Regions from separate parts of the Rhizobium sp. CB3060 genome, predicted to be linked through region 2. Evidence: riboswitches for the same ligand, from Rfam matches in the RefSeq annotation. Region 2 holds a riboswitch; the other holds the start of a gene.
What was found. A riboswitch is a leader RNA that binds a small molecule or an ion and turns the genes downstream of it on or off. The one in region 2 is predicted to bind glycine.
Positions count from the first base shown of each region.

Region 1: another riboswitch for glycine. It lies ahead of N2601_RS34300 (D-amino acid dehydrogenase); the one in region 2 lies ahead of gcvT (glycine cleavage system aminomethyltransferase GcvT).

Region 1 is NZ_CP104160.1:62,506-78,596, forward strand. It holds gene N2601_RS29840 (hypothetical protein) at 1-40, shown strand, start outside; gene N2601_RS29845 (N,N-dimethylformamidase beta subunit family domain-containing protein) at 33-2,249, shown strand; partial or broken gene N2601_RS29850 (aspartate aminotransferase family protein) at 2,277-2,433, shown strand; gene N2601_RS29855 (hypothetical protein) at 3,021-3,377, shown strand; partial or broken gene N2601_RS29860 (hypothetical protein) at 3,389-3,690, opposite strand; partial or broken gene tnpC (IS66 family transposase) at 3,690-4,262, opposite strand; gene N2601_RS29870 (reverse transcriptase domain-containing protein) at 5,144-6,202, shown strand; partial or broken gene tnpC (IS66 family transposase) at 6,281-7,333, opposite strand; gene tnpB (IS66 family insertion sequence element accessory protein TnpB) at 7,397-7,744, opposite strand; gene tnpA (IS66-like element accessory protein TnpA) at 7,741-8,109, opposite strand; partial or broken gene N2601_RS29890 (MFS transporter) at 8,215-8,599, shown strand; partial or broken gene N2601_RS34300 (D-amino acid dehydrogenase) at 8,729-9,975, opposite strand; glycine riboswitch at 10,102-10,185, opposite strand; gene N2601_RS29905 (GntR family transcriptional regulator) at 10,197-11,132, opposite strand; gene N2601_RS29910 (GlcG/HbpS family heme-binding protein) at 11,528-11,947, shown strand; gene acs (acetate--CoA ligase) at 11,974-13,908, shown strand; gene N2601_RS29920 (plasmid pRiA4b ORF-3 family protein) at 14,644-15,288, shown strand; gene N2601_RS29925 (NUDIX hydrolase) at 15,614-16,042, shown strand.
Region 2 is NZ_CP104158.1:1,477,293-1,493,383, forward strand. It holds gene N2601_RS07270 (acetyl-CoA carboxylase biotin carboxylase subunit) at 1-977, shown strand, start outside; gene N2601_RS07275 (S-(hydroxymethyl)glutathione dehydrogenase/class III alcohol dehydrogenase) at 1,079-2,206, shown strand; gene N2601_RS07280 (VOC family protein) at 2,352-2,789, shown strand; gene gfa (S-(hydroxymethyl)glutathione synthase) at 2,904-3,479, shown strand; gene N2601_RS07290 (YaiI/YqxD family protein) at 3,569-4,033, shown strand; gene fghA (S-formylglutathione hydrolase) at 4,030-4,863, shown strand; gene N2601_RS07300 (DMT family transporter) at 5,015-5,329, shown strand; gene N2601_RS07305 (DoxX family protein) at 5,446-5,829, opposite strand; gene N2601_RS07310 (DoxX family protein) at 5,968-6,360, opposite strand; gene N2601_RS07315 (acyl-CoA carboxylase subunit beta) at 6,481-8,013, opposite strand; gene N2601_RS07320 (hypothetical protein) at 8,076-8,552, opposite strand; gene N2601_RS07325 (ATP12 family chaperone protein) at 8,622-9,407, opposite strand; gene N2601_RS07330 (HAD-IA family hydrolase) at 9,417-10,070, opposite strand; gene N2601_RS07335 (RluA family pseudouridine synthase) at 10,067-11,065, opposite strand; gene N2601_RS07340 (copper chaperone PCu(A)C) at 11,272-11,805, opposite strand; glycine riboswitch at 11,989-12,076, shown strand; gene gcvT (glycine cleavage system aminomethyltransferase GcvT) at 12,224-13,360, shown strand; gene gcvH (glycine cleavage system protein GcvH) at 13,389-13,751, shown strand; gene gcvP (aminomethyl-transferring glycine dehydrogenase) at 13,751-16,091, shown strand, end outside.

The DNA.
Region 1 (16,091 bases), on a different replicon from region 2:
CGACCACGAACTGATCAGGGAGGGCGCCGTCAATGCTTAAGATAACCGCATATAGCAGCAAGATCAGCTATCGGCCTGGAGAACAGGTCGATGTCAAAGTCAGCGGGCAGGGCATTGAGGCCTACAATGCGACCCTCAAGCGGATCGTTCAGGGCGACATCAATCCTGATGGGCCGGGATATAAGGACGCCGACATCTCTTGCGAGATGGGCGGACCGTTCCACGCACGTGAACAGAAGATAGTCACAGGTTCTTACGGGCGCGTTTTGCCGCGGACAGCTCTTTCCATAGGAGGCGCTGTCTCCATCGCCGCACTCATTTGGCCGACGATGCCGGGCTCTTCACGGCAGACCATCATTTCCGTCGGCTCCCAGTCCAGTTTGCGGCTCAGCCTCGACGACCGTGGCTGCGCCGCCCTCGAGGCGATTAGCGAGGGCAGACGTATCGGGGAAGCAAGTACAAATGTGCAATGTCGCGCCAAAGCATGGTATGTCGTGATCGGATCGTTCAATCCGGCCACCAATGAACTGCGCGTCGAACAAAGAGCTCTCCAAACATTCCCATCGATCCGCGACAGCGGCGCCGGAACGGGACGTGTTTCAAACGGGATCGACGTCGACTGGAGAGAGATTACGTTCGCGGCCGTGCTCGATGGTCGCTCGCCGACGCTCTGCTACAATGGGAAGATCGAGGCACCTTTTATCTGCAGCGGTCAACCGCCGTCTGACAGCGTAGTGGACCACCTGACGCGCAAACGAGGCATCGATACAGTCATCGCGGAGTGGGATTTCAGCACCGACATCGCGAATGACACCTTTAGCGATCGTGGTCCGCATTCCCTCGATGGGAAATTCTTCAATCTCCCGCACAGAGCCGTATCAGGCCATACCTGGGACGGTTCCGTCTACAGGTGGAGTGAGTGTCCCGAGCATTATGCTGCCGTTCACTTCCACGATGACGACCTTTATGATGCAGGGTGGGAAACCGATTTCACCTTTCGACTACCGGATGATCTTCGGAGCGGAGCGTATGCCGTTCACCTATCGGCGACGGACGGCGAAAGCGAATACTATGTTGTGTTCGCTGTGACAGCGGCCAAAGGTGCTCCGAAAAATTCGGTCGTGTTCGTTATGCCGACGGCCAGCTATATGGCCTATGCAAACCACCGGCTAGGCATCGACGTGTCGGAAACCGAAATCGGAGCAGGGCAGCTTTTGCAGATCGACAGGCACCACGTCTTCCTGCAGGAAAACCCACAATACGGGCTTTCCCTATACGAAGTCCACTCAGATGGTTCTGGCGTATTCTTCTCGTCGCGTCTTCGGCCAGTGCTGGACATTCAGCCGAAGGTTCAGGGGTTCATCGGTGGCCTGGGATCCAATATCTGGCAGTTCAATGCCGACACTCATATCCTCGGCTTTTTTGAGGACCGCGGTATCGGCTACGACGTTGTGACCGATGAAGACCTTGAAGCGGAAGGCGTCGAAGCCCTGGCCGATTATAAGGTCGTCGTTACCGGAACTCATCCGGAATACACGAGCACGAAAATGCTCGACGCCTACCGAGATTATTCCGACCGCGGTGGCCGCATCATGTATCTTGGCGGCAACGGGTTCTACTGGCGTATCACCTACAACGAAAAGCTTCCCGGCGTGATTGAATGTAGACGCTCCGAAAGCGGCATTCGCGGGTGGGAGCCTGGCACCGGGAACTACTATCACCAGTTCTCCGGGGAGCTTGGGGGGCTGTGGAGACGCATCGGACGAGCTCCACAGGAAGTCTTCGGTGTAGGAATGACGGCCCAAGGGTTCGACCTGTCTTCGCCCTACATCAAAACCGAGGCCGCGAAGAACCCCAGAGCTGCCTTCATCTTCGAAGGGGTTGATGAAGACATGATAGGCGACTTCGGCCTCAACGGCGGCGGCGCTGCGGGCAATGAGATCGACCGGACCGACTCCGCACTCGGCACTCCGCCGAACGCGCTTGTGGTTGCCTCTTCCCGGCTCCATACGGACATCTACCTGATGACACCCGAAGATCTCCTTGATCCGACACCAACATGGTCCGGAACGCAAAGCGATCTCATAAGATCAGACCTGACCTTCTTCGAAACTTCATCGGGAGGGGCAGTGTTCTCGACCGGCTCGATAGCCTGGGCCGCATCGATGGCCTGGAAAGGATACGATAACAACGTCGCCCGAATTACAGAGAACGTCTTGCGACGCTTCGTGAACCCGGAGAAGTTCTAACTGTCGCCTTCGAGCAGAAACCGCCTCGCCCAGGCTTATGACGCCTTTGTCGAATGTTTAAGGAACGGACTGCTCATGCGAGTGACCGGTGACAGAATCGCTCTGTCGCCGCCGCTAATCATCGAGAAAAGCGAGATGGACGCTTGTTTCGATGTTGGCTGACGCGTTGAAGCGCGCCGCGTGATCGCACCTAAGTCCGATGAGGGCCGCATCGATTGCCCAAAATTCGGTCCGGAAACGACAGCCAGCAAAAGGACGAGCTGTGCCAAAAAGGCCGTCGGAGGAAGCGATTTTGCGCGCCGTCTGACGGCCGCGTCACAGGGAACAACCAGACGATGACCACTCCTGTGTCCGACGCCACACCCGCTTCAAACCGGCTGTTCTCCGTCTTCTGCCTTGCCGCCTATCTCCTCCGTCCCCTATGGCATGATGTTCCTGCTGTCGCTGCTCATGTCCCAGGCGGAAACGAGGGCAATGCCGGAACTTTTATTTCGGTCATAATTATCGACACCATTTTGTTCGTGCTTCTGTCCGGCCACCTCACGGATTGGTTGGGGCGGCGAAATCAATCCCCGCAGCAAGCCTTTTCCTGGCGCTGGCCTGTGTTGGTTTTGCAGTCGCGTCGGGCTCGGGGAACGGCGATGCTCGCCTGCGGTCTGATGCTCGGAATCGGGGGGATATTCTATACCTTGGGCCCGATCATCGTCGCGGGGCTGGTCGCCTCCGCGCACCGGATCAACTATTTCGCTCTTCTCTCGGGAAGCATGATGAGTGGCATCGGCACTGGGCCCTTGCTGGGGCGCGCGGTGTCGGCGCTCAGCTTCTCCGTCGAGGCCGGTTTCGCCATCGCAGCCGTGTCCCGCACTTCTGGGCGGCGTATTTCTCTATCTTCTCGACCGTCCGCTTCGCCGAAGCTATATCGGCGAGGCCCCCGGTCTGCCGGATCAGCCGCGCCGCTGCGGGCGAGTGCTTCGCTCCAGGGCGGTTTTCCCGATCATCATGGTGGGGCTGGGCGGCTGCACCTTTGGAGGCCTGTCGAGTTTCCAGCCCAGCCTCGCAGCGGCCTATAAGCAGGATTACTTGTTGTTCTTCATCGGCTCCACGAGCGCGGCCATCATCTATCGGTAAGCGGCCGATTGTTACCGCAGAGATTTCGCTTTGATGCGGGCTATGGCATCTGGATCTGAGAGGAAGTCGAAGTCGTCGAGGAAGTCATTCCAGGCTTCGGGCGAACGGCGAGCAGCGGAAAGCATCTGCGTCAGCTCGTCGATGCCGTCATCGGTCAGAGCGGTGATTGAATCATCGTCACCGTGTATGACGCTGATGATACTCCCATAGGTCAGATTGTCGGAATTGCTGACGATCCCTTCCAGGAGTTCAGGTCTTCGCCGAGCATTTCGGCGACATGGCTGAGGGTGAAGACGTGGGTGATGGTGGCCATCAGGCGGCCTCAGCGCAAGTCACGGCAACAGGCGCCCAATTCCATGGGAGCAGTTCGTCGAGACGATTGATTTTATGATCGTGAATGCGGTCGAGCACGTCAGCCAGATAGGCCTGCGGATCGACGCCATTCATTTTGGCCGTCTCGATGATCGTCATGGCGCGCGCCAGGGTTTCTGCCCCCGTGTCGGCTCCTGCGAAGAGCCAATTGCGTCTTCCAACTCCTATCGGACGCAGTGCTCGCTCAGCGGCGTTGTTGTCGATGGCGACACGACCGTCTTGCAGGAACAGGCAGAACGAGGACCATCGGCTCAAACCGTACCGGAAGGCTGCCGCCAGATCGCCCTTGCCAGGAATGCGAGTCAGTTGAGCCTCTGCCCAGATGCGGAATGCTTCGACCTTTGGCTTGCTGTGCCTTTGACGCGCGGCAAGGCGGACGTCGGCAGGCTGGCCCGCAATGTCGCGTTCGATGTCGTAAAGCGCGCCGATACGATCGAGAGCCTCGCGCGCGATCTCGGATTTGTTTGAGGTCCAGATATCGTGGAAGTCACGTCGCCAATGCGCCCAGCTTGCGTCAGGCAAGCCCCGGAACGGGGGATGAAGACGAAAGGAGGTGAGAGCCGAACAGAAACCGTTCGTAGCGATCCAGCGGGTTCAACGCCCGTCCGGCAAAGGCGCAGCCCGCCAGCCGGAAGCGAGTCTTGCATGGATGGCGGCAACGTCATTCGTGAAGCGTAGACAGCGGGTGATGAAGCGGTGGGGTAAGCCCCGATATCATGATCTTGATGACGCCTTCGGAGTGTTGGGACCGGGGGCAGCACCCGACTTGCCGGTATTGGCGAGGCAGGCGGGGTCGTCCGGGGTCTTGGGCCATCGCAAAGTCACGGGATGGATCGCCGGGGAACCTGAGAGATCCCACTCACGCCCACGGAGGCGATGCCGGAAACGGGGGTGCCGGCTGACGTAAAAGACTCCAGGCCCTGCGACAGCCCTGCATGTCGGAGGGAGCGCCTTGGCGGACACGAATATGCAGGGCCGCATGGGACCCGGAAAGCGAAGCAATAAGCTGATGGGTGAGCGTGAGCGGGAAGTCGTAGCACCCTCATAGTACCAATGAGCGCGGGGAACCGTGTCCGGCGGGACCCGAACGAGGAAAGGGGGGTGTCACGGAACCAGAACCACTGACAGGAAACATCGGAGGGGACCCTGAGCCCTACAAACGTGTACACGAAACGGCAGTGGATAGCCGAACAGGCGAGGAAGCACCCGGAGAGGGTGTTCACATCCTTGCACCATCTGATTGACCTCGACTGGATGTTCGAGGCGTGGGCTCTGACGCGCAAGGATGGCGCGGCGGGCATCGACGGGCGCACGGCCGACTATGAGAAGGATCTCGGGGCTAATCTTGAAAGCCTCCGGACCCGGATGATGTCGGGCAGCTACCGCGCGCCCCGGTGCGACGCCACTACATCCCCAAGGTCGATGGGTCTCTGCGACCTCTGGGTATCCCAACCTTCGAGGATAAGGTGGCGCAACGGGCAATCGTGATGCTGCTGGAACCGATCTACGAGGAGGACTTTCTGGACTGCTCGTTTGGGTTCCGGCCGGAACGGTCGGCGCATGAGGCCATCCGCACATTGCGCGATGGCATCATGGAGACTGGTCAGCGCTGGGTGATTGATGCGGATATCTCGAAGTATTTCGACAGCATCGACCACGGGCATCTGCGCAGCTTCCTCGACCTGAGGATCAGAGACGGCGTCATCAGACGTATGATTGACAAGTGGTTGAACGCAGGGGTGCTCGACCAGGGCATCCTGAGCCGATCGGTAGCTGGAACTCCACAAGGCGGAGTGATCAGTCCACTTCTCGCGAACATCTTTCTGCACCACGTGCTGGATAGATGGTTCGTGGAGGTGGCGAAGCCTCGCCTAAAACGGAGGTGCCAGATGGTGCGGTACGCTGACGACTTCGTCATGAGCTTCGAGGATCACCTGGACGGCCGGCGCATGCTGGCCGTGCTGGGCAAGCGTTTTGAGCGGTATGGGCTCCGGCTCCATCCCGACAAGACGCGCTATGTGGACTTCCGTTTCCGGCGCCCGCACGGGCGGCACCCTGCAACAAGCGCCACCAGTTTCAACTTTCTCGGTTTCACCCATGTCTGGGGCCAGTCGCGGAAGGGGAAGCCGGTGGTGCGGCAGATCACGGCCAAGGATCGGTTTGCGCGGGCCTTACGGGCAGCCAGGGAGTGGTGCATCAAACACCTACACCTGTCGCTCACGGTCCAGCACCGACATCTGGCCCGGATGATGCAAGGCCACTACGCCTATTACGGGATCACGGGCAACGGACGGCGTCTGAAGTGGTACCACCATCAGGTCGAACGCATCTGGAAAAGCGGGCTCTCGCGCCGCGGCCGATCCGGAAAGCCGAACTGGAGCCGGATGGCGCAGGTTCTGGACCGATTTCCCCTGCCGCCGACCCGGATCGTACATCAATGGAGCCGTATCTGAGCGAAACTGGACCGTGAGGAACCGGATGCGGGAAATCTGCACGTCCGGATCTGTGAGGGGCGGGGCTCGGTAACGACCCGATGCCTCTCGGAAGCGAGATCTTCCATCCGCGCCAGGTTCATAGAGCTTGCCGTACCCTTTGTAGCCGTCCGCCTGAAGTATGCCGCTTGTCTGTCGCAAATGATGGTGGACGTGGTCTTCCTTCCAGTCCGGAGCAAAATAGTAGACCGCACCTGGCGGAGCCGCGCCCGCCCAGGGACGTTGATCACGGACATACGTCCAGATCCTGCCCTTTTTCACGCCTTTGCCTAAACCCTTGTCTCGTAACGAGCGATCCAGCACCCGGATAGGAGTGTCGTCGGCATGAAGGAGGTTGCTTCCCATGATCGCGGCCTCGATCCGCTCGATCAGCGGCTGGAGCACCTGCATGGCGCGACCGCACCAATCGACCAGCGTGCTGTCGGGAATATCGACGCCCATGCGGGCGAAGATCTCGTTCAAGCGATACAATGGCAGGTGATCATCAAACTTCGAGACCAGGATGTAGGCCAGAAGACCGGCGCCCGCCATGCTGCCCGGTATCGGACGGCTGGGGGCGGGCAACTGCACCATCTTTTCGCAGCAGCGGCAGGATTTCTTCAATCGCGCGACCTCGATGACCTTCATCTGCGCGGCGATCATGTCGAGGATTTCGCTGGCATCCTCACCGACAAGACGCAGTTCACCGCCGCAGTCAGGGCAGCAATTGCCGGGATCGAATTCCCTGCGCTCGCGCACTGCCTTGTCCGACACTCGCGGACGTCGGCGCATGATCTTTTCCGGCGCGTTTGCCGAAGGCACGGCAGGCGCGGGTTCATCGACCTCTTTGATCGGTGTCGTATTGCTCTCGGCCGCTCCGATCAAAAGATCCTCAAGCACCAGTTCCAACTGTTCGATCTCGCGCTCGATCTTTTCCGAGGACTTGCCGAAGACCTGCTTCTTCAGCTTGGCGATGCGCAACCGCAGGCTCTGGACCAGTTGGTCGTGCGCACGCAAAGTCGCCGACATCTTCGCGTTTTCCGCCTGCAAGGCAGCGATCATTGCCTTTAGAAAGGCGGGATCGTCTGGAAGATTTTTGGTGGCATTCGGCATGCATCTGACTACCACGAGTCAGGAACAATAGCCATAAAAACAAGTAGATTCAGAGACATAAAATTATCCGACGCGAGCCGGAGGCGCTCCCCAGTCGGGACGACGCCAGTCGATCCCCTCCCATAGCATCGCCATTTGTGCGGATGTCAGCCGGGCCGTCCCGTCGGCCGCCGAAGGCCATGGAAACCGTCCCTTCTGCAAAATTTTGTAGTACAGGCAAAAGCCCTGGCCATCAAAATAAAGAAGCTTCAAACGGTCGCCACGTCTGCCTCGAAAGGCGAAGACGGCGCCACCTGTCGGCTTCTGGCGCAATACATCCTGCGCAAGCGCAGCCAAACCCTCTATTCCTTTGCGCATGTCCGTGGCTCCACAGGCAAGATAGACCCGAACGCCGGTCCCTGGCCCAATCATGCCGCTTCTACCGCCCGGATAAGCCGTGTCAGCGTGGCGCCGTCCAAAGTACTGTCGAAACGAAGGCTGCGACCGCAGCCCAATTGCAACTCGATCATCCCAGTCGAATGCTGACGGTCTCCACAGATTTCGGTCTGCACAGCATTCATGTCCACGGGAACAAACACCGCATTCGCAGAAGAGGACAAAAGTCCCTTCTTCTTCAGCTCACTGCGCCAGGTGTAAATCTGCTGCCGCGTCACATCATGTCGCTGCGCAACCTCAGTAATCGTCGCCCCGTCGATCCCAACCGACATCACAATCTCGAGCTTCTGTTCGTCGCGCCACAGACGCCGACGTTCCTGCCCAAGAATCTCGACACGCATCACATACCTCGCCCAAGACACGTCGCTAGCGACGTCGTTAAGCACGTGTCTTAGGCCATCACGAAGCTATCCGGCAGGCGGTAATAATCGGACGGTTACATCTATCGACTGCTGGTGGACGGCTTCGTGGTGAAACGCGACCCGCTGATATCCTTCAGCGTATTGACGGCTTGATAGTGGTTTCGATCCTGATGTTCATGGGCTGCGTCACTTCGTGCCTGACACCTGCTCGCCGCCATGGTCCTCGGCGTCGGCTACGGGCTCCTATTCGGTGATCAACGGCCTAGCGGCCAATCAGGCGCCGGCGGGACAGGCCCCACAAGCCCTGCTGCTGTTCAGCCTGTCTTATTTCGCCGGCGTGTTCGGCTATCCCCTGATCGCCGGGAAGCTTATCGTCCATCTGGGCCTCGCCGCCCTCTTGAAGACGACGCTTGCGATTGCCGTCCTCAACTGGGCCATCACACTCGGACGGCTGGTGGAGCCGGTCTAGAAGCGCAATTACGCAAAATAGAATGCAATTCCTGCTCGCCACGAAACATGGCGCGTGACGCAGCCTGCCGACGGATGATTACGACGGCAGGTCGGGCTCCGAGGTTTTCCTTCTGTTCTGGCAGCCGCATCAGGTGGCGTAAGCGCCCGCAACGGTTTCGCCAACAAGCTCTGCCGTGGCACATGAAAGGGTCCAGCCGAGATGGCCGTGGCCAGTGTTGTAAAACACGCCGTTCTGGCGACCTTTGCCAACCCGCGGAAGCATGTTGGGCATCATCGGGCGCAGCCCACTCCACGGGGTCACTTGGCTGGTATTGATGTCGGGGAAATACCGACGTGTCCAACGCACGAGAGGAGCGATGCGGTCAGCCCGGATGTCGTAATTCACGCCGTTGATTTCGGCGGTTCCTGCGACTCTGAACCGATCCTTGCCAAGGCGACTGGTGACAATCTTCGCGCCATCGTCAAGAAGACTGACCCAGGGCGCACCCTCTTGGCTCCGCTCATCGTCAAGATGAACCGTGATTGAGTAGCCTTTGACCGGATAGATGTTCACGCGATCGCCCAGCATCCGTGCAAACAGCCTGCTCGCAACCCCTGCACAAATCACCACGCCGTCGAAGTTCCGGTCCTCTTGGTCTGCGCGCCCCGTCTCTGTCTCTGCAGAAACCCGGACCCATTTGACGGATATCCCGACTCTCTGATGTTGGAGGCCGACTACGTCCGCCTCCAGTTCAAACCGAGCCCTTTGTGAATGCATGTTTCCGCGAGCCCGCGCGAGAATTTATGAATATCTCCGGTGGAATCTGAAGCAGTATAAAATCCGCCGTAGAAAGTTCCGGTCAGTGTCGGCTCGATGGATCGTATCTCGTCGGGCGAGACAGCCTTCCGGTCTAGACCCGCAGTCTGCAGAAGGGTGTTCACTTCACCGGCGTGGCGAAAGCTTTTCGCGTCCCGATAGAAGTGAAGAATACCGCGCTTCTCAAGATCGAAATCGATCCCTTCGCGCTCGGCAATGTCGAACATGTATTGGCGTGCTTGAATTGCAAGCTTCGCGGTATTGATCGTGTTTTCCTTGTATTTTGGTATGGCCGATACGAACTCGGCCAGCCATGAATATTTTGACCATGAGGGTCTGGGATTGAGGAGTAGGGGCGCATCTTTTGTGAGCATCCATTTGATGCCCTTGAGGAGGGTCGACCAATGATTCCAGACCTCTGCATTGCTCGCCGACAGTTGGCCGCCATTAGCGAATGAAGTCTCCATAGCAGGGTAGGCATGTCGATCAAAAATCGTAACGTCGTAGCCTCGGCTCAATAGCGAGTATGCAGTGGTTATTCCGGTTATTCCCGCGCCGATGATTGCGATGTGGGGCATTGTGTTCTCCCAAGACAGTTGTCGGAAGGTCAAGTGACCAATAATCCCCATCTGTCCTTGGTACCTGAGAGCTTCCCGTTTGAACGGTATCCCCTTCGGTGGGCGTTGCTGCCACTCTCCAGATTTTCCAGTCACGCGGTCCTTTTGCCTGAGAGTTTCCTGGGGGATTGCTCCGTCGGCGCCGCACGCGATCTCTCCCGCGTGACCTTTGGAAATCAGTTCTACATATCGTCGTCTCCGGTGTACCCGGCATCCTCCTCTCCCATCAGACGCACCTTGCCACCGCGAAGAAGCGCAAGGTCGTCGTCCATGTGGATGAACGTCTCGTCTCTCGAGACTTGCAAGTGAATATGCATTAGAGAGGCGGCCACCTGGCGATTGCCGTCGAAGAGAGCGGCCATAATGCCCCGATGCTCGGTCATCGACTGCCGCAAACGCTCGATGCGAATGAAGCCGAGGTACTCTGATACTCGGCGGATGTTGTTCTGGCGCTCGATTGCGCTCACCAATTCGTTTGTGCGGGCGCCCTGTGCAACGAGCTTGTGGAAGCGGGCGTCTAGTTCGAAAAGACGCCGGCGATCCATTTGGTGCACCTGCTCAATCGCACGAGCGTGATCGTCGTCGAGCTCCTTGAGCGCGGCCAAATCCACTTCATAGCCGTCCGCCAATATTCCGGCGGGTTCGATAATCTGACGGAAGCGATAGCTCTCGGCCATTGCTCGAGGACTGACATCTGCGAAGATCCATCCGTGGCCTGGCGATGGTTCGACGAGATGATCCCTCGTCAAGCGACGAAGGGTCGAAGCAAGAACCCCATTCGGTACAGAATAACGCTGCATGAGCGCGCGCTCGCTCATCACTGCGTTGAGCTCGCCAGTCGCCATGTCACGCATTACGCGTTCATCGAGCAATTCGACAGTTTCCGCCTCGCCATTCTTCAGCAGGGAGGAGGGGTCGCGCAGGATGAAGCCGCGGCGCGGTTCGAAAGCTAGGACGCCTTCATCCTGAAGTTTTTGAAGGACGCGGCGGATGGGCGTGCGCGACACGCCGAGTTGCTCGGCGATCTCCGCTTCGTTGATGCGATCACCCGACTTCAGATCTCCACTCAAGTCAAGCCGAAGCTGCTCCAAAATCCGGGTCTGAAGTGGTGTTTGCATGATCGCCTCTTTGGTATGAATTGTTTTTTACTTGGACAAAGCGCTTTTGTCTAGGCGATTCTTGTTGCTGTATTGTCTAAAGTACACTACGTTCGCACTCGCGGATGCCGAACGGGCGACTAGAGGAACGACGTTCGCATGGTGCGCCATGCGAAAGGCAAAGGGAGTTGCGCATGCTTTCCGACCTAGAATGACAGTCTCGATTATCGGACTAGATGAGATCAAGTTCAATGCATGTTCAAATCTTGCCGGACATGTTCTTCTTTCGACCAGGCCGACATCCAGGCGCACTGCAGGTAGCCAGCTGTCTGCTGGATTGAACACCCCTTTCATGTGCACCCCATCAGGATCTATCACGACCAGCTACTTCGGCGAGATTTTCCAGGAGAAATGAGATGTCAAAATTTCGAACCAGCATCATTGTGACCGCAGAAACGGCCTTGGAAGCGCTGTCTGCGGCAGTCTCGCACGCGAAGTCGATCAAGGTGCCCCAGTGCGTCTTTATTGTGGACACCAGTGGAGAGACGATCGCCAGCATCCGAATGGACGGAGCGAAATACCTCAGCATGCACACGGCGCGCGCCAAGGCCCGCACTGCTGCCTCGATCAATGGGGCGACTGGGGCGATGTCAGCGGAATTCGGCGTTGCCGCAGGCATCGCCTCCCAAGGAGGCGTGACCCATCTGCCGGGCGGACTCCCAATACGGTTTGACGGGAATCTAGCAGGCGCGATTGGCGTGGGATCGGGTTCGGGCGAGCAAGATTTCGAAGTTGCTCGAGCGGCCCTTTCGGCAATCGGGGCCGACGAAATCTGACAGACCGGAATTTTGAAGGAGTTTAGATGCAGAATCTGAAAGCGAATGGCCTGCAGCCCATGGATTTTGACACCTACCTGCGGTCTTACCAGCAGAGCATCCGTGACCCGGCGACGTTCTGGGGTGAACATGGTAAGCGGATTGATTGGTTCGAACCATATAGCATCGTGAAGAACACAAGCTTCGAAGGCGATGTCACGATACGGTGGTTCGAGGACGGGGTTACCAACGTCTCCTATAATTGCCTTGATCGCCATCTCGCAGAGCACGGCGATCGAACCGCAATCATCTGGGAGGGTGATGATCCCACACAGTCGAAACACATCACTTACAAAGCTCTACACGACCAGGTGTCCCGGCTCGCCAATGTGCTCAAGACGAGGGGCGTGGAAAAAGGCGACAGCGTCTCGATCTATATGCCGATGATCCCGGAGGCGGCCGTTGCCATGCTTGCATGCACGCGGATCGGCGCGATCCACTCGGTCGTATTCGGAGGCTTCTCACCGGAAGCTCTTGCTGGAAGGATCGTAGATTGCGGTTCCAGAGTTCTTATCACAGCTGATGAGGGCGTCCGTGGCGGACGCACGGTTCCCCTCAAGAGAAATGCCGATCAAGCCATCGAACTCGCGGCGGTACAGGGTCTCGCTGTGACCTCGGTCTTGGTGGTGCAGCGAACCGGATCGGAAATCAGTTTCAATCCTGACCGCGATCTCTGGTACCACGAGGCGGTAGAAGTTGCGGATCCAGTCTGCGCGCCCGAACCGATGAGCGCGGAGGATCCGCTGTTCATCCTCTATACGTCCGGTTCCACGGGCAAGCCAAAAGGTGTCCTGCACACGACGGGAGGGTATCTTGTCTACGCTTCCATGACCCATCAGCATGTCTTCGACTACCGAACCGGCGAGGTCTACTGGTGTACCGCGGACGTGGGATGGGTTACGGGCCACTCATACATCGTCTATGGGCCGTTGGCTAATGCTGCCACAACATTGATGTTCGAGGGCATCCCGAATTACCCGGACGCAGGGAGAATGTGGGACGTTGTCGACAAGCACCAGGTCAATATCTTCTACACTGCTCCAACCGCCATCCGCGCCCTCATGGGAGCAGGTGATGCATATGTGACCCGCGCGAGCCGTGCGAGCCTCAGACTTCTGGGAACTGTGGGCGAACCGATCAATCCCGAGGCTTGGGAGTGGTACTACTCTGTCGTCGGTGGATCGCGTTGCGGGATTGTCGACACATGGTGGCAGACCGAGACGGGCGGGCACATGATCACACCAATACCTGGGGCGACTCGGCTGAAGCCGGGCTCGGCGACACTTCCATTTTTCGGCGTCGTGCCCGAAATCGTCGACGGGGAAGGCAAGGTTCTGACGGGCGCAGCCGAGGGAAACCTTTGCATTGCCGATAGTTGGCCTGGCCAGATGAGGTCGCTTTTCAAAGATCATGAGCGGTTCATCCAGGCATACTTCTCCACTTACAAGGGGAAGTACTTCACTGGCGACGGTTGCAGGCGCGACGATGATGGCTACTATTGGATTACTGGACGGGTGGATGATGTCCTCAACGTGTCCGGCCACCGCATGGGGACGGCGGAGATCGAGTCCGCTCTGGTGAGCCATCCGAGCGTATCGGAAGCGGCTGTTGTCGGCTACCCCCACGACATCAAGGGGCAGGGCATCTACTGCTACGTGGCACTGATGATCGACGAGCAGCCGTCGGAGGCTCTGGAAAACTTCCTGAAAGCCCATGTCCGAAAGGAAATTGGGCCGATAGCGACCCCTGACAGAATCCAGTTCGCACCCGGTCTCCCTAAGACCCGGTCGGGAAAAATCATGCGCCGAATACTTCGCAAGATTGCCGAGAATGATTTCGGTGGCCTCGGCGATACGTCGACGCTTGCTGATCCCTTAGTGGTCGACTGCTTGATCGCCGGGCGGAAGAACGATGTAAAATAACCGTAACTGATTGATATTCTAGCACCGATCTTCTTAGATTAATGGCCACCGACAATTCGTATTGTATGGACCCGACGAAAGGATTCGCCTTTTACGTCAAGTGCTGCCGTTCTCGCGAGAATTCAATTCGTCATTCTAAAACGAGTGGTCGCATGGGATGCGCGCGTATGTTTGACCCGATTGCTGCCGTTAGGAGAGTTGATATCGGAAAAACGAATGTCGACACCCGGTCGCAGGGCGCGCCTTCTGAATGCCTTCAACCTTTCGCGCGTTCGTCATGGGGTCCTTGCTAATCGGCCAGGTCCGAGTCCTTCGAAATCAGCATTGGACCAATAATCATTGCCATCGCTGCCAATGTGATAGACAAACCGAGCTTCATCGAAAGAAGCAAACATTGATCCAATAGCGCGGAATCGACGCCAACCACCTACATCGGCGTTCTCGAAATCTGTTCTGCAGCTTCGGCTGGACTCGAGATATCGGAGGTTTTCACCAACTCTAATCCGGGAATTCCCATCGGGATCGGATTGCCGAGTTTAGCAGCTGACATTCTCTCATCCTTTCGTCGTTGAAGACTCCAAGTGCTGCAGCACACAAAAGTTCCATTCTTATCCTATCCACCGCGTCGGGATGCCACGGGGCATTACCGGGATGCGAGCGAAGCCGGGGACCACTTCGTGCCTCCATAATCGACAATTGCTGAACCATCTATTGCCTATGGCCATTGTGCTCGGCATGATCAATGGCATGCTTGATCCATTTGACCCAGACAGCTTCATCGTGAACGCCAAGGTTCATATCCTCGACATCGAACCCGAGATCAGTCGTATCCTCGAACTGCCAATCTCCCTCAACCTCGCTGAGCTTCACGAAGTGCTGCAGGCTGCCTTCGGCTGGACCGACACTCATCTGCATCAGTTCAACATCGGCGGTCTGATCTACGGCGCACCGGAGTTCGATGAGGGCAGGATGTTCGACAGCAAGATCTTCGAGGCAACCGAGGTCAGGATGATTGACCTCCACTTTCCTTACGATCGTGACGAAAATGCTATCACAATCCTCTACGAGTACGATTTTGGCGATAATTGGCGTCATCTTCTGCGGCTGGAACGAGTCGCACGCGAGGAAGGTGCAAAATATCCTCGCTGCATTGCCGGGAAACGGTCCGGACCTCCAGAGGATGTTGGTGGGACTTCAGGCTATGCTGACTTCCTCGAAGCGTGGTTCGATCCTGATCACGAGGAACATAAAGCCATGCGCCGGTGGGTGGGTCGCAAGTTCAACCCGGAGAGCTGCAATCTCGATGACATCAACAAGGCGATCGGCAAGGCCATGCGCGCATCAAAGGGAGACTATCGCTTCCGTCGCGAAAGTGCGTAATTGAAGGCCCAAGAAGGCTTCGAAGCAAAAGATGCACTCGAATTGTGGGTCAGAGCTGAAAAGTAATTAGAATCAGCATTTATCGATATAGATGGACGTGTGCTCAACGATGTTTCGTGGTTCGCCGAGAAGATCGGAACCAAGAAGGCTGCGGCTTTACCCGAGAGATCGAGCTTGAGTTCGATTCCGATAACTTGCACCTCGCGCTTCATCGATGATCGCGCTCACCGAATTTCCAGGATTATTCATGTTTGCCGAACTCAGTGCGGCCGCCGGGACCCGCAGTGGGATCGCCCTAGATAGGTCCTGCAATCGGAGGCTAATAATGCTTCGGGACTCAACACGATACGACGCTTCCAGTGACGACATCGCACAGGCAGGTGCCATCTGCTACTGGCGGGATAACGAGGGACGTATTGAGGTCTTGCTGGTCGCCGGACGATGGGGCGTTCCGAAGGGCCACATCGAAAGTCCCGAGCCAAGCGGTGTCGCGGCGTCGACAGAGGCGTTCGAGGAGGCAGGCATCATGGGCATCGTCACTGAGACGTCGTTCGGAACCTTTAATTATCAGAAAGACACGAGCAGAAACCGCTACACGGTGATCGTCCAGCTCCTGAACGTCTCGAAAGTCGCGGACAAGTTTCCCGAGAACATCCGCAAGCCGCGCTGGTTTGCCCTCCACGAGGCGGTGCGCCGGGCCACCCAGCCGAGCATTCGAGCACTCCTAGCGCGGTTGGGGCGTGAGAATTCATGAGGTTTAGTTTCAGCCGATCCCTGTCGAAAGCGTTCAGAGCGCAGAAGCA
Region 2 (16,091 bases):
ATCGAAACTTCCTGCCGTCGATCGGCCGGCTGACGCGCTATCGTCCGCCGCATGAAGGTAAGAGCGGCAATGTCGTGATCCGCAACGACACCGGCGTCTTCGAAGGCGCTGAGATCTCCATGTATTATGACCCGATGATCGCCAAGCTCTGCACCTGGGCGCCGACGCGGCTTGAAGCGGTTGAGGCCATGGGTGAAGCGCTGGACGGTTTTGTTGTCGACGGCATCGAACATAATGTGCCGTTCCTGTCGGCACTGATGAAGCATCCGCGCTGGCGCGAAGGCCGGCTTTCCACGGGCTTCATCGCGGAGGAATATCCGGACGGTTTTGCGCCGATGACGCCGGACAAAAGCGAATCTGCGGTGCTTGCCGCCGTCGCACTCTCCTGCGGCCTTGTCGATGCCAACCGCCGCGAACGCTATGCCGACCGGTTGCGGCCGGCGACGGGGCCGTTGCGTGAGGAGTGGGTGGTCAAGCTCGGCGCGGACTATGTTCCAGTGACGCTGCAGGACGGGCTCGTCACCATCCCATTCGAGATGGACATGCAGATCAACGGCGGGATTTTGGCGGTCGCGACCGATTGGCGCCCGGGCGACGCCGTCTGGGCCGGAACGGTCAGTGGGCGGAAGGTGACGGCCCAAATCCGTCCTTTCCTCAACGGGCTGCGCATCGACTGGCAGGGCCTTTCGGTCCGCGCCAGGATATTTACGCCGCGCCAGGCGGAACTTGACAAGCTGATGCCGGTCAAACTGCCGCCGGATACGTCAAAGTTGTTGCTCTGCCCCATGCCCGGGCTCGTCGTCGCTATTGCTGTTGCGCAAGGCCAGGAGGTCAAGGCGGGGGAAACGCTGGCGATCGTCGAGGCGATGAAGATGGAGAACGTCCTGCGCGCTGAGCGCGACTTGATCGTCGGCAAGATCAATGCGAAGCCGGGCGAAAGTCTTGCCGTCGACGCGGTGATCATGGAATTCGCCTAATCCGTATTCGCTACGAAACGCTCGATTTTTCGCTTGAGCCATCCGGCGCGGCCATGCCAATGTCGCGCTAACCAAATCATTAATTTAGAAGGGATGAAACGATGGACGTACGCGCCGCCGTAGCCGTTGCCGCCGGTAAACCGCTGGAAGTCATGACCGTTCAGCTCGATGGCCCGAAGGCCGGCGAGGTGTTGATCGAGGTCAAGGCGACCGGCATCTGCCATACCGACGATTTCACCCTGTCGGGCGCCGATCCGGAGGGCCTGTTTCCGGCAATCCTCGGCCATGAGGGCGCCGGCATCGTCGTCGATGTCGGCCCGGGGGTGACCTCGGTCAAGAAGGGCGACCACGTCATTCCGCTTTATACGCCCGAATGCCGCGAATGTTATTCCTGCCTCAGCCGCAAGACCAACCTCTGCACCGCGATCCGCGCCACGCAAGGCCAGGGCCTGATGCCGGACGGCACCTCGCGCTTTTCGATCGGCAAGGACAAGATCCATCACTATATGGGCTGCTCGACCTTCGCCAATTTCACCGTGCTGCCGGAGATTGCCGTTGCCAAGGTCAACCCGGACGCTCCCTTCGACAAGATCTGCTATATCGGCTGCGGCGTCACCACCGGCATCGGTGCGGTCATCAACACCGCCAAGGTGGAGATCGGCTCGACGGCGATCGTCTTCGGTCTTGGCGGCATCGGCCTCAACGTCCTGCAGGGCCTGAAGCTTGCCGGCGCCGACATGATCATCGGTGTCGACATCAACAACGACCGCAAGGCCTGGGGCGAGAAATTCGGCATGACGCATTTCGTCAATCCGAAGGAGGTCGGCGACGACATCGTGCCTTACCTCGTCAACCTGACGAAGCGCAATGGCGACCTCATCGGCGGGGCCGACTATACGTTCGACTGCACCGGCAACACCAAGGTGATGCGCCAGGCGCTGGAATCGTCGCATCGCGGCTGGGGCAAGTCGGTCATCATCGGCGTTGCCGGCGCCGGCCAGGAAATCTCGACCCGTCCGTTCCAGCTCGTCACCGGCCGCAACTGGATGGGCACGGCCTTCGGCGGCGCCCGTGGCCGCACCGATGTTCCAAAGATCGTCGACTGGTACATGCAGGGCAAGATCCAGATCGACCCGATGATCACCCACACCATGCCGCTCGAGGACATCAACAAGGGCTTCGACATGATGCACAAGGGCGAAAGCATCCGCGGCGTCGTGGTCTATTGAGAGACCGTTTGAAAACGGGGGCGGTTTGCGGCGGTCCATGATTCAGGATTCTGATGTGAACAGCAGCGAATCGGCCCCGGATGGCGGTCGGTGTTGGAGCAACTCAAGCGTCCGTTAGACTAGGCGACACCCTGGAGATTGGAACATGGCGCTCAAGCGGATGGACAACGTCGGAATCGTCGTCGAAGACCTCGAAGGGGCGATTGATTTCTTTCGCGAACTCGGCCTTGAGCTCGAAGGGCGGGCCACGATCGAAGGAGAATGGGCCGGACGTGTCACCGGACTGGGCGATCAGCATGTCGAGATTGCCATGATGCGCACGCCGGATGGCCACAGCCGGCTTGAGCTCTCCCGCTTCCTCAGGCCGCCGGTCGTCGCAGATCACCGGAACGCCCCGGTCAACGCTCTGGGCTACCTCCGCGTCATGTTTACCGTGGACGACATCGACGAGACGCTTGAAAGGCTCCGCACGCGCGGCGCGCAGCTCGTAGGCGAAGTCGTCCAGTATAAAGACGCGTATCGGCTCTGCTACATCCGTGGGCCTGAAGGGATTCTCATCGGACTTGCCCAAGAACTCCGCTGAGCGCAAATCGAGACGGCACGGGAGATTGCTGCACGACTTTGAATGGCACGCGGCCTTTTCGCAAACCGATCCTGGTTTGGCGGCCGCGGGCAAAGAAGGAGGAGGAAGCTGAACATGCCAAGTCAAGTATCGATACACCCGGCGCTCGACGGCGGAGTGAAGGCGGGACAGGCGAATTTTAGTGGTGGGACGCTCGTCTGCGCCTGCACCGATCGCCCCGTCAAAGTCGCCATCACCGGCGCGATTGCTCATAACCACGCCTGTGGCTGCACGAAATGCTGGAAGCCGAATGGTGCTGCCTTTTCGATCGTAGCCGTCACCGCGCATGAGAATGTCAAGGTTCTGGAAAACGGCGACAAGCTCGCGGTCGTGGATCCCGACGCCCTGATCCAGCGGCACGCCTGCAAGGCTTGCGGCGTGCACATGTATGGGCCGGTGGAGCGCGACCATGCCTTCAAGGGCCTGGATTTCATTCATCCCGAGCGATTTCAGGAAAGCGGCTGGCCCGAACCCACCTTCGCAGCTTTCGTTTCGTCGATCATCGAGTCGGGAACGCCGCCATCAGCCATGGCGTCCATTCGCAGCCGGTTGAAGGAGCTGCGCCTTGAGCCCTACGATTGCCTGAACCCGACGCTGATGGATGTTCTCGCAACCTGGGTCGCGAAAAAGGCAGGCACATTGAGGGAATAGGTCTGGCCCATGACGGCGGACTTCGCTAAACCGCGACTGCGCGTTCGGCCGGACGCGCAGCGCTCTCCAATGAAGCACGTTCTGTTCCTATGATCTATGTCGATGCCGATGCCTGTCCGGTCAAGCCGGAAATTTTGAAAGTGGCCGAGCGCCACGGCATCGAGGTGACACTGGTCGCCAATTCCGGCCTCCGCCCCTCGCGCGATCCGATGGTGAAGAACGTCATCGTCTCCAATGCTTTCGACGCCGCTGACAACTGGATCGCCGAACATGCGGGGCCAGGCGATATCGTCGTGACGGCCGATGTGCCCCTGGCCGGGCGCTGCGTCGTCTCCGGCGCGCTGGTGACCGGACCGACCGGCCGTGTTTTCGACAACACCAATATCGGCATGGTCACCGCGATGCGCGATCTCGGCGCGCACCTGCGTGAGACCGGCGAGAGCAAAGGCTACAACGCCGCTTTTTCGCCACGCGACCGCTCCGCCTTTCTTGAAACCTTCGATCGCCTTTGCCGGCGTGCCAAAGCTCACAATTCGTCTGGAGGTCAGCCTTGAACATCATTTCCCAGAACACCGCTTTCGGCGGCATGCAGGGTGTTTTTTCACATGAGTCCGAGGCCTGCCAATGCGAGATGACCTTCGCGGTCTTCGTGCCGCCGCAGGCGATCAAGGAGCCCTGCCCGGTCCTCTGGTATCTCTCCGGCCTGACCTGCACCCATGCCAATGTGATGGAAAAAGGCGAATATCGTCGCATGGCAGCCGAACTCGGCCTGATCGTGGTCTGCCCGGACACCAGCCCGCGCGGCAATGACGTCCCCGATGAATTGACCAACTGGCAGATGGGCAAAGGTGCCGGCTTCTATCTCGACGCCACCGAAGAGCCCTGGGCCGAGAACTATCGGATGTACACCTACGTCACGGAGGAATTGCCCGCCCTCGTCAGCCGGCAGTTCCGCGTGGATATGAGCCGGCAAGGCATTTTCGGCCATTCCATGGGCGGCCATGGCGCGATGACGATTGCGCTGAAGAATCCGGACCGCTTCAAGAGCTGCTCCGCCTTTGCGCCGATCGTGCAGCCCTCGACGGCCGATTGGTCAGCGCCGGCTTTCGAGAAATATCTTGGCGCCGACAAGGCGGCCTGGCGGCAATACGACGCCTGCGCACTCATCGAGGATGGCGCTCGCTTCCCGGAATTTCTGATCGACCAAGGCAAAGCCGATGGTTTCCTCGAAACCGGTCTGCGGCCCTGGTTGTTCGAAGAGTCGATCAAGGGCACCGATATCGGCCTGACGCTGCGCATGCACGAGCGCTACGATCACTCCTACTATTTCATCTCGACCTTCATGGACGATCACCTGAAGTGGCATGCCGAACGGCTAGCATGAAACGGGTGGCATAGCAGCCATGCAGTCCCCAGCTTGAAAAGCCAATTTAGCTGAGGCATATATTTCCCCGCGCAGACGACTGCGGCGGCCGGCATAGATTGCCGACCGCAAGCACCGCGGGGACGGCCTCGCTCTTAAAAAGGAGCGTAACATGGCTTGGTTCCTGCTTTTCCTCGCAGGTTTGTTCGAAATCGGTTGGGCTGTCGGCCTGAAATATACCGAAGGCTTCACACGGCCGATCCCGACCGGTCTCACCGTCATTTCGATGGTGGTCAGCCTCGTCTTGCTCGGCCTTGCGGTGGAGACCTTGCCGATGGGCACGGCCTACGCTGTGTGGACCGGCATCGGCACGGTCGGTACCGTCCTCCTTGGCATCTGGCTGCTGGGTGATCCCGCGACCGTCGTTCGCCTGTTCTGCATCGGCCTGATCGTCGCGGGCATTGCCGGGCTCAAGCTCGTCGCCTGAACCTCATTTGCGTCACTAGAGCACTTCCAGGAAAAGTGCGAGGCGGTTTTCCGCCAGGAATGCGTAAAAACAAAGAGATAGAGCGGGAAAGCGATTCCGTGAAACGCTGAACCGCTCTAACGCTGGCGATTGTCCAGTGCCCAGAGGCCGGGGCCTGCAAACACCAGGAACAGGAAGATGAAGCAGAACAAGATCGGGCCGTCGCCCTCGTTGTTGGCTGGAAAGAAGCCCATCTGCGCGTGCACTAGGAAATAGGCGAAGGCCATTTCACCGCTGAGGATGAAGGCAACAGGCCGGGTGAAGAGCCCGAGCAGGATCAGAATGCTGCCGACAAGCTCAATCACCCCGGCGACGAAAAACAGTGTCGAGATTTCAAAGGGCGCGGCGGGAAAATTGAAGAGCTTTTGCGTGCCATGCTCTAGGAACAATAGCGCGGTCACAATTCTGAGAACCGCAAGGGCGGCGGGCTGATATTGGGACAGGCGCTCGAAAGCCGGCATGAAAATCTCCGTTTTAACTGAGAAGGCGGCCAGTATCTCTAGGAGATATGGTCGCTTTCCGCTGATATCTGAGTCAACACGCGAACGGCGAAATTATTCGCCGGGCTCGGATATCGATCCAAGCCCGGCGATTGCATATTATTTCCTGCGACCGTCGATGGCCAGGAGGCCTGGGCCTGCGAAAACCAACAGCAGGAAGACAAAGCAGTACAGGATGGCCGCATCGCCTTCATTGTTGACCGGGAAAAAATTCCTCGGCATGTGCGCCATGAAATAGGCGACCGCCATGTTGCCGCTAAGGATGAAAGCAACAATCCGCGTAAACAGGCCGAGAACAATCGCCAGGCCGCCGACAGCTTCCAGAATGCCCTGGATCAAGATCAGGGTCGGCAGCGGACCATCGAAATGACCGCCGGCCGGAAAAGCCAAAAGCTTCTGCGTGCCGTGCTCCATAAACAGTAGACCGGTCATGATGCGCAGCGCCGCCAGGGCGTAAGGCTGATATTGATTCAGTCGATCGGAAAGTGCCATTTTGTACTCCAGTTTTGGTTTCTGAAGCCACCATTAGTTTGTGTGCACGCGAAGGTGAAGACACGGCTTCTGACGCCCAATCAATTTTCCGTGTAGAATCCGTGACTTGTTGTCACATGCTCAAAGCGGAATATTGTCGTGCTTTTTCCAGGGATTGGTCAGATCCTTATTGCGCAGCATCCTGAGCCCCTGTGCCAGCCGCCGCCGGGTAGAGTGCGGCATGATCACTTCGTCAATATAACCGCGCTCGGCCGCGACGAAAGGAGACAGGAAGCGATCCTCATACATCTTCGTATGCGCCGCGATCTTCTCAGGATGGGCGATATCCTTGCGGAAAATGATCTCGACCGCGCCCTTGGCACCCATGACGGCGATCTGCGCGGTCGGCCAAGCATAGTTCAGGTCACCGCGCAGATGTTTCGACGCCATGACGTCGTAGGCGCCGCCGAAGGCTTTGCGAGTGATGACAGTGAGTTTCGGCACGGTAGCTTCCGCATAGGCAAAGAGCAGCTTGGCGCCATGCTTGATCAACCCGCCATATTCCTGCGCGGTTCCCGGCAGAAAGCCCGGTACGTCGACAAAGGTGACGAGCGGAATATTGAAGCAATCGCAGAAGCGCACGAAACGCGCCGCCTTGCGTGAGGCGTCGCTGTCGAGCACGCCCGCGAGCACCATCGGCTGATTGGCGACGAAGCCGACCGTCGCGCCCTCGATGCGGCCGAAGCCACAGACGATGTTCTTGGCAAAGCTTGCCTGAATTTCGAAGAAATCGCCCTCGTCCGCCACCTTCAGGATCAGCTCCTTGATGTCGTAGGGCTTGTTGGCATTGGCCGGGATTAGCGTGTCGAGCGAGGAATCGGGATCGGTGACCGATTGATAGCACTCGATCTCCGGGAGATCAGCGGTATTCGACTGAGGCAGGAAATCGATGAGCCGGCGCACCTGCAGCAGCGTATCGATGTCGTTGTCGTAGGCGGCATCGGCGATCGAGGATTTCGTCGTATGCACCGAGGCACCGCCAAGCTGCTCCGCCGTCACCGTTTCGTTGGTGACAGTCTTCACCACGTCCGGGCCGGTGACGAACATGTAGGACGTGTCGCGCACCATGAAGATGAAATCGGTCATAGCCGGCGAATAGACGTCGCCGCCGGCGCAGGGACCCATGATGATCGAGATCTGTGGAATAACGCCGGAAGAGAGCACGTTGCGCTGGAATACCTCGGCATAGCCGCCAAGCGCCGCCACGCCTTCCTGGATGCGCGCGCCGCCGGCATCATAGATGCCGATGATGGGGGCGCGGTTTTTCAGCGCCATATCCTGAACCTTCATGATCTTCTCTGCATGCGCTTCTGAAAGCGAGCCGCCGAAGACCGTGAAATCCTTGGCAAAAAGAAAGACCGTGCGGCCGTTGACCGTGCCCCAGCCAGTGACCACGCCGTCGCCGGCGATCTTGGTCTTGTCCATGCCGAAATCGATCGAGCGGTGTTCGACGAACATGTCGAATTCCTCGAAGGAGCCTTCATCGAGGAAGATTTCGATGCGCTCGCGCGCGGTCAGCTTGCCGCGCGCATGCTGCGCATCGATACGCGCCTGCCCGCCTCCGAGCCTCGCGATCTCCCGGCGACGTTCCAGTTCCTGCAGGATCTCTTTCATGATGGCCCTCTTTTCCGCTTATCCGGCTTAGCATGGCGCAGCAGCAGTTTGAAGCCGAAGGCTCAGTTCACCAGCGGCGGTGCCTTCAGCACGAAGATGGAACGGATGCGGGCGGCGATATCTTCAGCCATCAGATTGTCGGCTGCGTTCGGGTCCGGTGTGAAATTCGCCGTATCGAAGGAGGCGATGGCAAGCACCGCACCGGTATCGACCGAATCGACGTCGATATTGATCTTTGCCGTATTGCGATCGTGGTTGAAGCTTCCGGCCTTGCGGACATCGGTCAGGCGGATGGTGAGTGCCACCTTCGGCAGCACTGTATCGCGGGTGGTCACGGCGATGGCGGCATTGACGCGTTCGTTGATCGCCGAAAGCAGTACAGGCGAGACAGGCGGCACGGCTTGATCGGCAACGACGGTGGCGCTGCGCACGTCATAGGCTGGAGGTGCAGGCGGCGCCGTGCCCGGCCAGCTCGTGCATGCAGCCAACGCCAAACATCCCACGAGTGCCGATACCGCACCCGACCTCCACAACAACATGATTCGCGTCCCGAATTCCCAACCCTTGAGATGCAGATTTCGATATAACGGACTGCAAATCAACAATATTCAACTGCGAAGCGCGGAAAAAACATCGGTGGCTGCCTGAAACTCTTCGAAGCGCTGAGCGCGGCGCTGCTCGGCCTCTTCGTCACGGCCCCAATGTTCGATCGTCCAATCCTCGTCGAGATGGGCGAGCGCCCAGACTTCATCGAGCGGCAGTCGGCCTTCGGCGAAAGCAAGCGCCAGGATCGCCGAACCCGTCAGCGTCGTGATCGTATGCAGGCTGGCGAGTTCCAGCGGCGTGTCGTATTTGCGCAACGTCACGGCAAAGGCGGCGATCGCCTCACGCGGCTGCTCCTGATGCATGACGCCTTCGGCCAGGATGAAACGGGCACCGAGTTCGTTTGCGGCCCAGTCGATCAGCGGGTTCCACTGCTCCGATTGCCGCTCCACCAGGCGCTCCGGTCCATCGGCGCGATAGCAAAGCATATCTGTGGAGGAAAAGCGCAGGATGTCCTCGAATACCGCCTGGCTATCGATCGCCACACCGTCGAGCGCCGTGTTGACCAGCCGCGTCACCGGCATGGTCGCAGGATCGATGACCTCGACCTGCCGCGTCCATTCGGCTGCAACCAGCTTTGCGAGCGCCTCGGTCGGGACGGCGAGCGATTGGCGCGCAGGCGTCTTCACCACCTTGCCGTCGAGCTCGATCACGTGGCCGTCTTCGCTCTCGCGGACGCTTACATCCTTGTAGAAGCGCTTCGGCAGCGGCTTCTTCATCTGGATCTGAGCCCGGCGAATGGGATCGGGATGGCTCAGGTCTTCGGAAAGATCGTTCAACAGGTCGCGCATGGCGTCACCTCAGAGAATATGGCTCAACAAGTCGTTCGGGTGATGGGCAATCGTGTCGGCACCTGCCGCCAGCAGTTCTTCCACCGAAGCATAGCCCCAGGCAACACCGATCGCGGTCGCACCGGCCGCTTTCGCCATCTGCATGTCGTAGACGGCATCGCCGATAACGATTGTATCATGCGGATCCATGCCGGTCTCGCTGCAGCATTCCGTCACCATCGCGGGATGCGGCTTGGAAGGGCAATCATCAGCGGTGCGCGAAACGGCGAAATAGGGCGTAAAGCCGTTCGCTTCAAGAACATGCTCCAAGCCCCGGCGGGACTTGCCGGTCACCGCGCCGATCAGCAATTCATCGCGGGCGGCGAGCGTCTCGATCAACGGTTTGATCCCGTCGAAAAGCGGCGTCTGCATATCGCCCTCGTCGCGCACGTCGGGGAAGATCGATTTGTAGTGCGCCGTCATGGCAATTGCCTCGTCATCGACATGCGGCTTGCCCTGCATACGGGCAATCGCGATGTCGAGTGAGAGACCGATAATCGACTTGGTGGAGGCGACATCGGGACGCTTGTGGCCGAAATCGACGAAGGTGCGCGCCATGACCTCGTGGATCAGCCGGACGCTGTCGACCAGCGTTCCGTCACAATCGAAAAGCACCAGCTTCATTCGTCGTCCGGCTCCCCGGCCGATGCCTCGTCAAAGCCGAGGAGGTTCCAGGTTTGCACCATATGCGGCGGCAGCGGCGCGGTGATGCGCAGGCGCCCGCCGCTCGGATGCGGGATATCGATATGGCGGGCATGCAGGTGCAGCCGCTTCTGAACGCCGCCGGGAAAGTCCCAATTCGGGTCGTCCTCGAAATATTTGGGATCGCCGATGATCGGATGGCCGATATGCAGCGCATGGACGCGGAGCTGGTGCGTGCGGCCGGTATAAGGCTCCATTTCCAGCCAGGCGAGACGCTGGGCGGCGGTTTCGACAACACGGTAATAGGAGACAGCGTGATCGGCACCCTCCTCGCCGTGTTTGGCGATGCGCATCCGGTCGCCATCGGCGGTGGCTTCTTTCACCAGCCAGGTCGAGATCTTGTCCTCGTGCTTGCGGGGCACGCCCTTCACCAGCGACCAATAGGTCTTCTTGGTGTCGCGCTCGCGGAAGGCGGCCGTCAGCTTCTGTGCGGCACCGCGGGTGCGGGCGACGACGAGAACGCCGGAGGTATCGCGGTCGAGGCGATGCACTAGGCGCGGCTTTTCACCCTTCTGGCTGGTCCATGCCTCCAGCATCTTGTCGATATGGCGGCTGACGCCGGAGCCGCCCTGCACGGCGAGGCCGGCCGGCTTGTTCAGCACGTAGACCTTGTCGTCCTCATGCAGCAGCATGCGCGCCAGCAGCTCGGCGTCGCCGGAATGCTTCAGCTCCTTGCCTGCGATCGGTCCGCTTTTCGGCCCCTTGGCGTCGACATCCAGCGGCGGCACGCGCACCATCTGTCCCGGCTGCACACGCGCATCTGTCTTCACGCGCCCGCCGTCGACACGGACCTGGCCGGAGCGCATCAGCTTCTGTAATTGCCCAAAGCCCAGCCCTGGAAAATGCACCTTGAACCAGCGGTCGAGGCGCATGCCGGCCTCGTCGGGCTCGACCTTTATATGCTCAATCCCGGCCATTCGTCTTCTTTCAAGAACCGCGACATGACCCCGAAAAGCGCGAAATGGTTTCGGACAAGATCATGCCAAATCAAAGGACTGGGGCGGCCTTGCCCCAGGGCCGGGTCATCCGGCCTTTTGAGGTGGCTTTAGAGCATTTCGACGAAAAGTGGAAACCTGAATTGTCTGCCCGACGGGAATTTTGTGACAATGGTGCCCGGTAAACCTCATTTTGCGTTCGGCGCCACGACAGGAAGGTTGATATCGACCATTCCCGCCTTATCGAACATCAGCATCACCGGCACCGTGCCGCCCTGCTTGAACGGCGTCTTCACCTTCTTGAACATCATGTGCAGGCTGTTGGGCGAAAGCGTCACCGTGGCCCCAGCGGGGATGGCAACACCCTCTTTGAGTTCCCGCATCTGCATGACCTCGCCCTGCATCTTCATCTCGTGCAGCTCCACCTTGCCGGCGGCCGCTGAGGTCACGGACGTCAACCTGTCGTCGCTGCTGCCGCCATTGTGAATAGTGATGTAGCCGCCACCGACCGGCTGCCCCGGCAGCATGGCGCGGACATAGCCGCCGCTGATGTCGAGATCGCCGAGCTTGGCTGCAGCCGAACCCGCCGGCGCTTTGCCGGCATCCATATGCATCCCGGGCATTTTGCTCATGTCGTCGCTCTGCTGCGCCATGACGGCGACAGCCGAGAATGAAAGTGTGGTCGCCGAAATCAGCAATGCGGCGGCGAATTTGCGGTTCATCATTGTCTCCTGCCCGGCTCCTATATTGGCACCATGGGATAGCTTCTCGAAGCGCGATTGCAAAGTCCCCTGCATCCATCGGTCGCGCGTACCGGCCTCCGCTCATCAAGTCGCCACGACAAAAATTTGTTTCAGAGCGACATTTGCCCCTTGCCATCTCTGGCGACTACCAGATAATGGCACCCAACCCTGTTGGGAGAATCCGGCGCAAGCCGGTGCCGAAGGAGCAACCGCCCCGGAAACTCTCAGGCCAAAGGACCAACATGGGGCAGACGGAACTCTGGAGAGTAGCGCGCAAGCGCTCGCCGAAGGGATAACAATCTCAGGCAAACAGACAGAGGGGGCTCATCGAAGGCGCAGCCGCGCCTGAATTTTGAGCTCTGCGCTTTTAGCCAAGCGCAAAACCCGGAGGCGTCATTTGGACGAGACCGCTGCCCTCAAGAAGACACCCCTTCATGCCCTGCATCTGTCGCTCGGTGCCCGTATGGTTCCCTTCGCCGGCTATGACATGCCGGTGCAATATCCCGCGGGCGTGCTCAAGGAACATCTCTGGACCCGCGCATCGGCCGGCGTGTTCGACGTCTCCCACATGGGTCAGGTCACGATCCGAGCCCGTTCCGGAAGATATGAGGATGCGGCGCTTGCACTGGAAAGCCTAGTGCCGGTCGATATTCTCGGGCTCGCCGAAGGCCGTCAACGCTACGGTTTCTTCACCGATGACAACGGTGGCATTCTCGACGATCTGATGATCACCCACATGGACGACTACCTCTTCGTTGTCGTCAACGCCGCCTGTAAGGATGCAGATCTCAAGCATCTTCAAGATCATATCGGCGATAGCTGCGAAGTCACTTTACTTGATCGCGCCTTGATCGCGCTGCAGGGGCCGCGTGCCGTTTCAGTGCTTGCCGAACTCTGGGCGGATCTCGCCCATATGAAATTCATGGATGTCCGCCATTGCCGCCTGCATGACGTTTCCTGTCTCGTCTCCCGCTCCGGCTATAGCGGCGAAGACGGCTTTGAGATTTCCGTACCGGCCGACAAGGCTGAGGATATTGCCCAGCGGCTGCTCGAACATCCCGATGTCCAGCCGATCGGCCTCGGCGCCCGCGATTCCCTGCGTCTCGAAGCCGGGCTCTGCCTCTATGGCAACGATATCGATCAGACGACGACGCCGGTGGAAGCCGCGCTCGAATGGGCCGTCCAGAAAGCCCGCAAGACCGGCGGTGCCCGCGCCGGCGGCTTTCCCGGTGCCGGCCGCATCCTTGCTGAATTCGACAATGGTGCCTCGCGCCGCCGTGTCGGTCTGAAGCCGGAAGGCAAGGCGCCGGTGCGTGGCCACGCCCAGCTTTATGCCGACGCCGAGGGTAAGACCGAGATCGGTGAAGTCACTTCCGGCGGCTTCGGGCCGAGCGTCGAAGGCCCCGTTGCCATGGGCTATGTGCCAGTTGGTTTCGCCGCACCGGGAACACAGGTCTTTGCCGAGGTTCGTGGCAAGTACCTGCCCGTCGCTGTCTCTTCCCTGCCCTTCATCACTCCCACCTACAAACGCTGAAAACGTCATATTCCAGAGAGGATCTTCCATGCTGAAATTCACCGAAGAACATGAGTGGCTCAACATCGAAGGCGATGTCGCGACCGTTGGGATCACGGCGCATGCCGCCGAACAGCTCGGCGATCTGGTTTTCGTGGAATTGCCCGAGGTCGGCGCCAGCTTCTCCAAGGGAGACGATGCGGCGACGGTCGAATCCGTCAAGGCGGCGTCCGAAGTCTATTGTCCGCTCGACGGCGAGATCACCGAGATCAACGAAGCCATCACCGCCGATCCGGCGCTCGTCAATTCTGATCCGATGGGCGCTGGCTGGTTCTTCAAGCTGAAGCTGAAGAATATTGCTGATGCCGATGGTTTACTTGATGAATCCGGATATAAGGAGTTCATTGCGTAATGAATACGCCTACGGAATTCACATTCACCGACTACCAGCCCTACGATTTCGCCAATCGCCGCCATATCGGTCCCTCTCCGTCTGAAATGGCTGATATGCTGAAGGCGATCGGCTATGACAGCCTCGACGGGCTGATTAATGCGACGCTGCCGCCCACCATCCGCCAGAAGGCGCCGCTCACCTGGGCTGCGCCGATGACGGAACGTGAGGCGCTCGACAAGCTGCGCGAGACCGCCAACAAGAACAAGGTCCTCGTCTCGCTGATCGGCCAGGGCTATTACGGCACGATCACGCCTCCGGTCATCCAGCGCAATATCCTGGAAAATCCCGCCTGGTACACGGCCTATACGCCCTATCAGCCGGAAATCAGCCAGGGCCGCCTCGAGGCGCTGCTGAACTACCAGACGATGATCTGCGATCTGACGGGCCTCGATGTTGCCAACGCCTCGCTGCTCGACGAAGCAACCGCTGCCGCCGAAGGCATGGCGATGGCCGAGCGCGTGGCGAAATCAAAGGCCAAGGCTTTCTTCGTCGATGCCGATTGCCATCCGCAGACAATCGCATTGATCAAGACCCGCGCCGAACCGCTTGGCTGGACCGTCATCGTCGGCAATCCCTTCACCGATCTCGATCCGGTCGATGTCTTCGGCGCCATCTTCCAATATCCGGGCACGCATGGTCACATCAACGACTTCACCGGCTTGATTGCAAGGCTGCATCAGACCGGCGCCATCGCCGTGGTCGCCGCCGATCCACTGGCCTTGACGCTACTTAAATCGCCCGGCGAAATGGGCGCGGACATTGCCGTCGGCTCATCGCAGCGCTTTGGCGTGCCAGTCGGCTATGGCGGACCCCATGCGGCCTACATGGCCGTCAAGGATGCCTATAAGCGCTCCATGCCCGGCCGCTTGGTCGGCGTTTCCGTCGACGCCCGCGGCAACCGCGCCTATCGCCTGTCGCTGCAGACTCGTGAGCAGCACATTCGCCGTGAAAAGGCGACGTCGAACATCTGCACCGCGCAGGTGCTGCTCGCCGTCATGGCTTCCATGTATGCCGTCTTCCACGGCCCCCAGGGCATCAAGGCGATCGCCCAGCAGGTGCATCAGAAAGCCGTGTTGATGGCAAAGGGCCTGGAAAGGCTCGGCTACAAGATCGAGCCTGAGACTTTCTTCGATACGATCACCGTGGAGGTCGGCCATATGCAGGGCCTGATCCTGCGCGCGGCTGTCGCCGAAGGCGTCAATCTGCGCAAGGTGGGCGAAACCAAGATCGGCATGAGCCTTGACGAGCGAAGCCGTCCGGCAACGCTGGAAGCCGTCTGGCGTGCCTTCGGCGGCAATTTCCGCCTCGCCGACTTCGAATCCGGCTATCGATTGCCGAAGAACCTGCTGCGCACCAGCGAATATCTGACGCATCCGATCTTCCATATGAACCGTGCCGAAAGCGAGATGACCCGCTATATCCGCCGGCTCTCCGATCGTGATCTGGCGCTCGACCGCTCGATGATCCCGCTCGGCTCCTGCACGATGAAGCTTAATGCAACGGCTGAGATGTTGCCGATAAGTTGGCCGGAATTCGCGGATATTCATCCTTTCGTCCCGGCCGATCAGGCGCTCGGTTATCGTGAAATGATCGATGACCTGACGGAAAAACTTTGCGCTGTGACGGGCTATGACGCCTTCTCCATGCAGCCGAATTCCGGCGCGCAGGGCGAATATGCCGGCCTGCTCACCATCCGCAACTATCACATCGCCAACGGCCAGGGTCATCGCGACATCTGCCTGATCCCGACCTCGGCCCACGGCACCAATCCGGCTTCTGCACAGATGGCAGGCATGAAGGTGGTCGTCGTCAAGGTCAGCGATGACGGCGATATCGACATGGCGGACTTCCGCGCCAAGGCGGAGCAATATGCGGCCAATCTCTCCTGCTGCATGATCACCTATCCGTCGACGCACGGCGTCTTCGAAGAGACGGTGAAAGAGATTTGTGATGTCGTGCATATGCACGGTGGCCAAGTCTATCTCGATGGCGCCAATATGAACGCCATGGTCGGCCTCTCTCGTCCCGGCGACATCGGCTCCGACGTCAGCCACCTGAACCTGCACAAGACCTTCTGCATTCCGCACGGCGGCGGCGGCCCCGGCATGGGGCCGATCGGCGTCAAGGCGCATCTGGCGGCGCACCTGCCCGGCCATCCGGAGATGGACGGCCGCAGCGGTGCGGTCTCCGCCGCAGCCTTCGGCTCTGCTTCGATCCTGCCGATTTCCTGGAGCTACTGCCTGATGATGGGCGGCGAAGGGCTGACGCAGGCGACGAAGGTCGCAATCCTCAACGCCA